2 regions of the Frankia umida genome follow, and region 2 is predicted to be linked to the other one. Evidence: riboswitches for the same ligand, from Rfam matches in the RefSeq annotation. Region 2 holds a riboswitch; the other holds the start of a gene.

Region 1 (3,406 bases), on a different contig from region 2:
TAGCCGAGCCGGCGGTAGTTCCTGGTGTAGGGGGACTCGGGGGCACCCGCGCCGAGGCTGAGGATGCGGCGCAGCTGTGCGCGGGCGGCCGGCGCGTCGGTTTCGAGGACCACGGCCTGATGGGGGATGACCAGGAGGTCCGGGCCGACCGCCGCGCGGGCGACCGCCGTGTGCGCCACGGGCTGCAGGAACGGATGGACGCCGTCGGCTCGTTCGCGGGCCAGTTGGTGCGCACGCGGTCCAAGGGCAGCCAGGACGCGCGGGTAGGGGGGAGCTGGTAGCTGCGTCAGACGCCGCCCGGCATCGTCCATGGCATCGAGGTAGTCACGCAGGTGAGCAAGAGGCCGCTCGCCGGACTGACCACCAAGGCCGAGGACGAACCGGTCCGGATGGGCCTCAGCCAGTGTGGCGGCGCCGGTGTGCATCGAGCCCGCGGCGCGGACACTGATGTTCGCGATGCCGGTGCCGACGGTGATCCGATCGGTCGTGGCCAGCATCAGACCGTGCTGGGTGAACGCCTCGCGGCCGCTGACCGGCGCGACTGGCGGGGTCTCCCCGCTCCACACCGATCCGTACCCCAGCCGCTCGATGCGGACGAGCTCGCGGCGCTGCATGGCCACCGGCGTACTGAGCAGGACGAACGGGGGAATCCAGACCCCGAACCGGCCCAGCCTTCGCCTGGTCTCCGCAACCGTCATCGCCGATCCCTCCACCTCTTCAAGTCAAACGGAGGCTGCCTCCGCCTGAGGGAGGCGAGCTTACCGGAGGCAGCCTCCGCCTATGGCTGTGGGGGGGGAGGTACCCTCCGCTTGTTCGCCGGGAAGGGAAGCGCGGGTGAGTGCAGTGGCCGAGCCGAGGCCCATGCGGGCCGATGCCCGGGCCAACTACGAGCGTCTGCTGGCGTATGCCCGTGCCGCGTTCGCCGAGCACGGCATCGGGGCCTCCCTGGAGGACATCGCCCGCCGGGCCGGAGTCGGGACGGGGACGCTGTACCGGCACTTCCCGTCGCGAGAGGCTCTTCTCGAGGTCCTCCTCCACGATCGGTTCGACACACTCGCGGCCAGGGCCCGCGAGCTGTCGGCCACCGCGGCGCCCGGATCCGCGCTGACCTGCTGGCTGCGGGAGTTCGTGGAGTTCACGGGCACCTACCGCGGGCTCACCGCCGCGTTCACCCGGACCCTGCGGGATACCTCGACCGAGCTCCACACGGCCTGTGAGGGCATGCGCGAGGCCGGGGCGTCCCTGCTCACCCGCGCGCAGCGGGCGGGCGTGGTCCGCGCCGACCTCGACGCGCTGGAACTGTTCACCCTGGTCAGTGGACTCGCGTGGTCCTACGAGCAGACCTCGGCCGCAGTCCCGGGGCGGGTGACGGTCGACCGGCTGCTCACGCTCGCGCTCGAGGGCGTGGCGCCGACGGCCCTCCCCGACCGCGGTCGGGGTCGCCGTCGCGGAAAGGCGGACGAGCCTCCCGAAAGACGGTCGCCGCACACATCAGTGTCGGAACAGGCGAAGCCCGGTGTGGACGAGGGCGACCCCTTGATCACGGCAGGCACTGAGGATCTCCGCGGAGCGGATTGATCCGCCGGGTTCGGCCACGTAGCGCACCCCGTGTCGGCGGGCATGAACAATGTTGTCCTGAAAGGGGAGGGCGCCGTCGGAAGCGAGGCTGACCTGGTCGAGTCGACTCAGCCATCGGGAGCGCTCCGTGGCGGTCAAGGGCGGGCTCCCGCCGGGCCCGAGCGGGAACGCGGGATCGGCGGAGCTCGCCTCGAGGTAGTGGATCTGGGCATTGATTCTTTCTTGGATCTTCGAGTTCTGGCCGACGTGCAGTGCCCGGACGAGGCGGTGTCGGCGTAGCCACGTCCACCCGGGACTGTTGACCCGCGCCCACGCCAAGCGTCATCCCGCCGCGGACGTAGGCGACCGAGTTCGACTGGGTGTGACGCACCACGAGAAGGCCCCTAGGAGCAGGTCGTCGAGGGCGTGGTCGGGAATCGTGCCGACGCGGATATCGGCCAGGGTCTGCCGGTTCGGAACGGCGTCATCCCAGGGCTGGGTGAAGCGCATCCCGTGCACCTCGCGGATCTCCCAGGGGGTGGCCGGTGGGTCGGGTCGGCCTCCAGGGTCAGGAATGTGCCGTTCTTCTTCGCGGACAGGGTTGCCACGACCCCTGGCTCATAGCCGGGCGCCACGATTCCGTCGCAGACCAGCTGGCGCAGCAGCAGGGCCAGCGGGGCTGGCGGTCGCCGGCCGCTGGTGGGGATTCATGCCGTACCGCAGGTCCATCGACCGTCCTCACCGCGCACAGTCAGCTGTGCGTCGCGGGCCTAGGCGGTCGGCGTCGACGATCTTTCGGCCGTTCCCCGGTGGTCATCCACCCGCGCCAGTAGCGGCCACGTCCAACCGTAGCAGCTACACATCAGCCGGTAGCTGCGTGTCGACGCGATCCTGTGCGCGGGATTCTCCTCGGGATCCTATGCTGACCGCTATGAGTTCGACTGCGCTTTCGCCGCCCGCCGTCTAGGCGGGCCGCTACGGAAGGTAGTTGCGACGGGTGACGGTGCCCGCCGCACTGGTTGTGCTGCCCGCATCCGGGAACCAGGCCACTTCCCTTCCGTGGAGAGCGCGCAATGTCGAATATTTTTGTCGGCCCGTCTGCTGGGCGGGGAATGATTTTTCTGGCCCTGGCGGGCACCGCCTGGGGCACGACCGGTGCCGTCGTTGACACGGTCTGCCGAACAGGCGCTGTCGGACCGTTCGCCGTTTCCTTCTGGCGCTTTGCCAGCGGCCTGTTCGTGCTTCTCCTGGCGCGCGTCGTGCGACCGTCCCGATCCGTGAGGACTGCCGATACGGCTGCTCCGTCGCAGCGTTGGAGCTTTGTCATGCGGGTCGGAACAGGCGTTGGTCTGGCGGTCTTCCAGACGGCCTACTTCGGGGCGGTTGCTGTGACCGGCCTCGCGGTGGGCACGATCGTCACGCTGGGAGCGGGACCAGCGCTGACCGCCCTGGGGGCGCGACTGGTGCTCGGCGAGCGCCTGGGGCACGGCCTCGCCGCGATACCGGCTGTCCTCGGTGGGCTGATGGTGCTTGTGCTGGGAAACCACGGCGGCGAGGTACATCCAGCGGGTGTCCTGCTCGCGTTGCTGTCCGCGGCGGGGTACACGGCGATCACGCTGCTGGCTCGATGGGCGGGACGCGCTGGCGGTGGCGGTGATGATGCCGTCGCACTGACAGCGTGGGCTTTTGGCGTCGGCGGTCTGGTTCTGTTGCCGCCTGCCATGGCCGAGGGACTGCTGCCCCATACGGCCGACCTCGCTCGGGTGCTGGCGTTGCTGGCATACGTGGCCGTGGTGCCGACCGCCCTGGCCTACCCGCTGTACTTCGCCGGCGCGGCAGTCGTGCGTGC
Region 2 (3,406 bases):
TGCTCGGGACCCCGCCACCGCACCGACCGACCTGACCATCCCCGCCTCCGTCCACCGCACAACCCGGCTCCTCCGGACTGCCCTGAACCGATGATGCCTCGCACATCCGACACAGGCAGGTTCGAGGGGACTCGTCCACGACCATGGTCCGGCGTGCACGGGTCAGACGCGGGGCCGCTCAGGGGCCGGTCAGCCCGCGCTCCGTAGCCGGTTGGCGACGGAGCGGATCATCGGGGTGGATCAGGCGAAGCCCGGCATCGGGAAACCGGCGGTCAGCTCGTTGACCTGGGCCCGAATCCGCTCGATCGTCGCGGTGTCGTTGGCCGAGGCCGCCTTGACGGCGTCGTCGATCCAACCGGCGATCAGCGGCATGTGCGCGGTGGTCAGGCCCCGGGTGGTCACCGCGGCGGTGCCGAGGCGGATGCCGGACGGGTCGAACGGCTTGCGCTTGTCGAACGGCACGGCGTTGTAGTTCAGCTCGATACCCGCGGCGTCCAGCGCCTTGGCCGCCGGCTTGCCGCCGATGTCCTTGCTGGTCAGGTCGATGAGGATCAGGTGGTTGTCGGTACCGCCGGTGACCAGGTCGAAGCCACGCTCGACCAGGGCCTCGGCCAGGGCGCGGGCGTTGGCGACGATGGCCTGGGCGTACTCGCGGAACGACGGGGTCGCCGCCTCCCGCAGCGCGACGGCGATCGCCGCGGTGGTGTGGTTGTGCGGGCCACCCTGCAGACCGGGGAAGACCGCCTTGTCCAGCGCCGTGGCATGCTCCGCGTCCGACATCAGCATCGCGCCACGCGGGCCGCGCAGCGTCTTGTGCGTGGTGGTGGAGATCACCGGGGCGTGCCCGACCGGGGACGGATGCGCACCCCCGGCGATGAGCCCGGCGATGTGCGCGATGTCGGCGACGAGCACGGCGCCGACCTCCCGCGCGATCTCGGCGAAACCGGGGAAGTCGATCGTGCGCGGGATCGCCGTGCCGCCGCAGAAGATGACCTTCGGACGCTCGGCCAGGGCGAGGTCACGCACCTCGTCCAGGTCGATCCGGCCGGTGTCGGCCCGCAGCCCGTAACGAACGCTGCGGAACCACTTGCCGGTCGCCGACACGCTCCACCCGTGGGTGAGGTGCCCGCCCATCGGCAGTGACAGACCCATGATCGTGTCGCCGGGCTGGGCGAAGGCCAGGTAGACGGCCAGGTTCGCCGGCGACCCGGAGTACGGCTGGACATTGGCGTGCTCGACCCCGAACAGCGCCTTCGCCCGGTCGACGGCGAGGGTCTCGATCGGGTCGATGACCTGCTGGCCCTCGTAGTAGCGCTTCCCGACGTACCCCTCGGAGTACTTGTTGGTCAGCACCGAACCGGATGCCTCGAGCACCGCGGTGGACACGTAGTTCTCCGAGGCGATCAACCTGATGGACCCGTGCTGGCGGGAGGCCTCGGCCTCGATCAGACCCGCGATCTCCGGATCGGCGACGGTCAGTTCGGGAAGGGGTGGGTTGTGCACAGTAACCTCCGGCACGTCTCGTTCGGCCGGAGGCACCCAGACGCGCGGCACCGACCCGCTCATCGCTCCCCGGTGGTCAGTTCCACCTCTGTGCGCCAGTCGCGACTACGCCTCGATCCTAGTCGCCGACCCCCGCCCGACGCACGACCCCCCGTCCCCGGCCGACACCGCACCCTCTGGACGACACCCCGCCCGCCGCCGAGCGGGCCACCGATCACCCGGACCTTCGACTGGGTCACGTCCGGGCCGGCCTGCCCGGCCAAGCGGGACGTCGTCCTCTACCGTGGAGTGACCGGCCCATCGATAGTGATCACGGAGGCAGATACATGAAGCTGTCATGGCGCAGGCATCAGGAGCCCGTCTCCGCGAACCCGAACCGGACCCTCACCGGCCCGGAGCGCGCCGCCGCGCTCGGCGTGGCCGACGAGTCCGAGCCCGAACTCGAGCTCGAGCCCGCCGTGGCCGCCTCGGTTGCGATCACGGCGACCAGCGCGGTCGGAGTCGGCTCCCCGGTGCTGGCATCGACGTCGGCCGCCCCGAGCGGGCCGAAGCCGGTGATGCTCACCCTCACCACCCGGGGCCAGATCGAACAGGCCGAGCAGGAAGCCGCCCAGGCCGCCGCCCAGCCAGTGCGGCGCCGCATGGAACGCGGCATGTTCGGCGGCAGCACCGCGACCGGCGGCGGCTGCTCCTCCGGCGGCTGCGGCTGACGCCGCGGATCAGCGGTACACGCGGGGCACGCGGGCGCCGATGCGGGTGACGATCTCGTAGTTGATGGTGCCGGCGGCGGTGGCCCAGTCGTCGGCGGTCGGCTCACCCTGGTCACCCGGGCCGAACAGCACCACCTCGTCGCCGACGGACACGTCGTCGTCGCCGACGTCGAGAACGAACTGATCCATGCAGACGGTGCCGGCGATGCGTCGCCGCCGTCCACCGAGAAGCACCTCGCCGCGGTTCGTCGCCGACCGGGGAACGCCGTCGGCGTAGCCCAGGGGGACCAGGGCCAGCGTCGCCGCGCGTTCGGTGGTGTAGCGGTGGGCGTAGGACACGCCGGTGCCGGCCGGCACCCGCTTGACCAGGGCGGCATGGCTGACCAGCGTCATCGCCGGGCGCAGGCCGAAACGAGCCGGCGGGCCGACCTCGGGGCCGGGTGAGAGCCCGTAGACCGACACACCCGGTCGGACCAGGTCGAAGTGGGCCTGCGGGCTGACCAGGGTCGCCGCGGAGTTGGCGAGATGGCGCACGACCGGGGTCAGACCGGCCTTGTCGGCGATGTCGATGGCCTCCTGGAACATCCCGATCTGGGCCTGCACGGTCGGATGCCCCGGGGCGTCCGCGAAGGCCAGATGGCTCCAGACGCCGTAGGCCGACAGGACGCCCTCGGCCTCCAGCCGGGCCGCGTCGTCGCACAGGTCGGGCCAGTCCGCCGGGGTCGCCCCGGCCCGGCCGAGTCCGGTGTCGGCCTTGAGATGCACGCGGGCGCGTCGGCCGACCCGGCGGGCGGCCGCGGCGATCCGCCGCAGCGCCCAGGGTGCGGAGGCCGACAGGTCGATGTCGGCCTCGATCGCCGCGTCGATGTTCTCCGCGGGTGTGCTGAGCCAGCACAGCACCGGCACGGTGATCCCGGCGGCGCGCAGCGCCAGCGCCTCCTCGAGGAAGGCCGTGCCCAGCCAGGTCGCCCCGGCCTCAAGCGCGGCCCGGGCGCACGGGAGCATGCCATGGCCGTAACCGTCGGCCTTCACCACGGCCATGGTCGCGGCCGGGCCGGCCCGGTCGACGAGGGCGGTCACCGAATCCCGCACCGCGTCGAGCTCGATGGCCGCGTAGGTACGGGCGGCGGGCCCGGCCCCGGTGTTGGTCGGCTGCTCACTCACCCGACCAACGCTACCGGCAGACCACCGAC

Evidence for each region. Region 2 has a riboswitch for ZMP and ZTP ahead of glyA (serine hydroxymethyltransferase). Riboswitches for the same ligand answer to the same signal wherever they lie in the genome.
Region 1: it holds a riboswitch for ZMP and ZTP, as region 2 does, so the genes downstream of both, MXD59_RS27275 (hypothetical protein) here and glyA (serine hydroxymethyltransferase) in region 2, are expected to answer to the same signal.

What each region holds. Positions count from the first base shown of each region.
Region 1 covers NZ_JALKFT010000005.1:9,272-12,677, forward strand. The annotation lists gene MXD59_RS06565 (TIGR03620 family F420-dependent LLM class oxidoreductase) at 1-698, opposite strand, end outside; gene MXD59_RS06570 (SbtR family transcriptional regulator) at 835-1,578, shown strand; gene MXD59_RS27275 (hypothetical protein) at 1,541-1,951, opposite strand; ZMP/ZTP riboswitch at 2,319-2,401, opposite strand; gene MXD59_RS06575 (DMT family transporter) at 2,670-3,406, shown strand, end outside.
Region 2 covers NZ_JALKFT010000002.1:311,249-314,654, reverse strand. The annotation lists gene MXD59_RS03645 (alpha/beta fold hydrolase) at 1-60, opposite strand, end outside; gene glyA (serine hydroxymethyltransferase) at 241-1,503, opposite strand; ZMP/ZTP riboswitch at 1,531-1,616, opposite strand; gene MXD59_RS03635 (hypothetical protein) at 1,830-2,213, shown strand; gene alr (alanine racemase) at 2,223-3,377, opposite strand.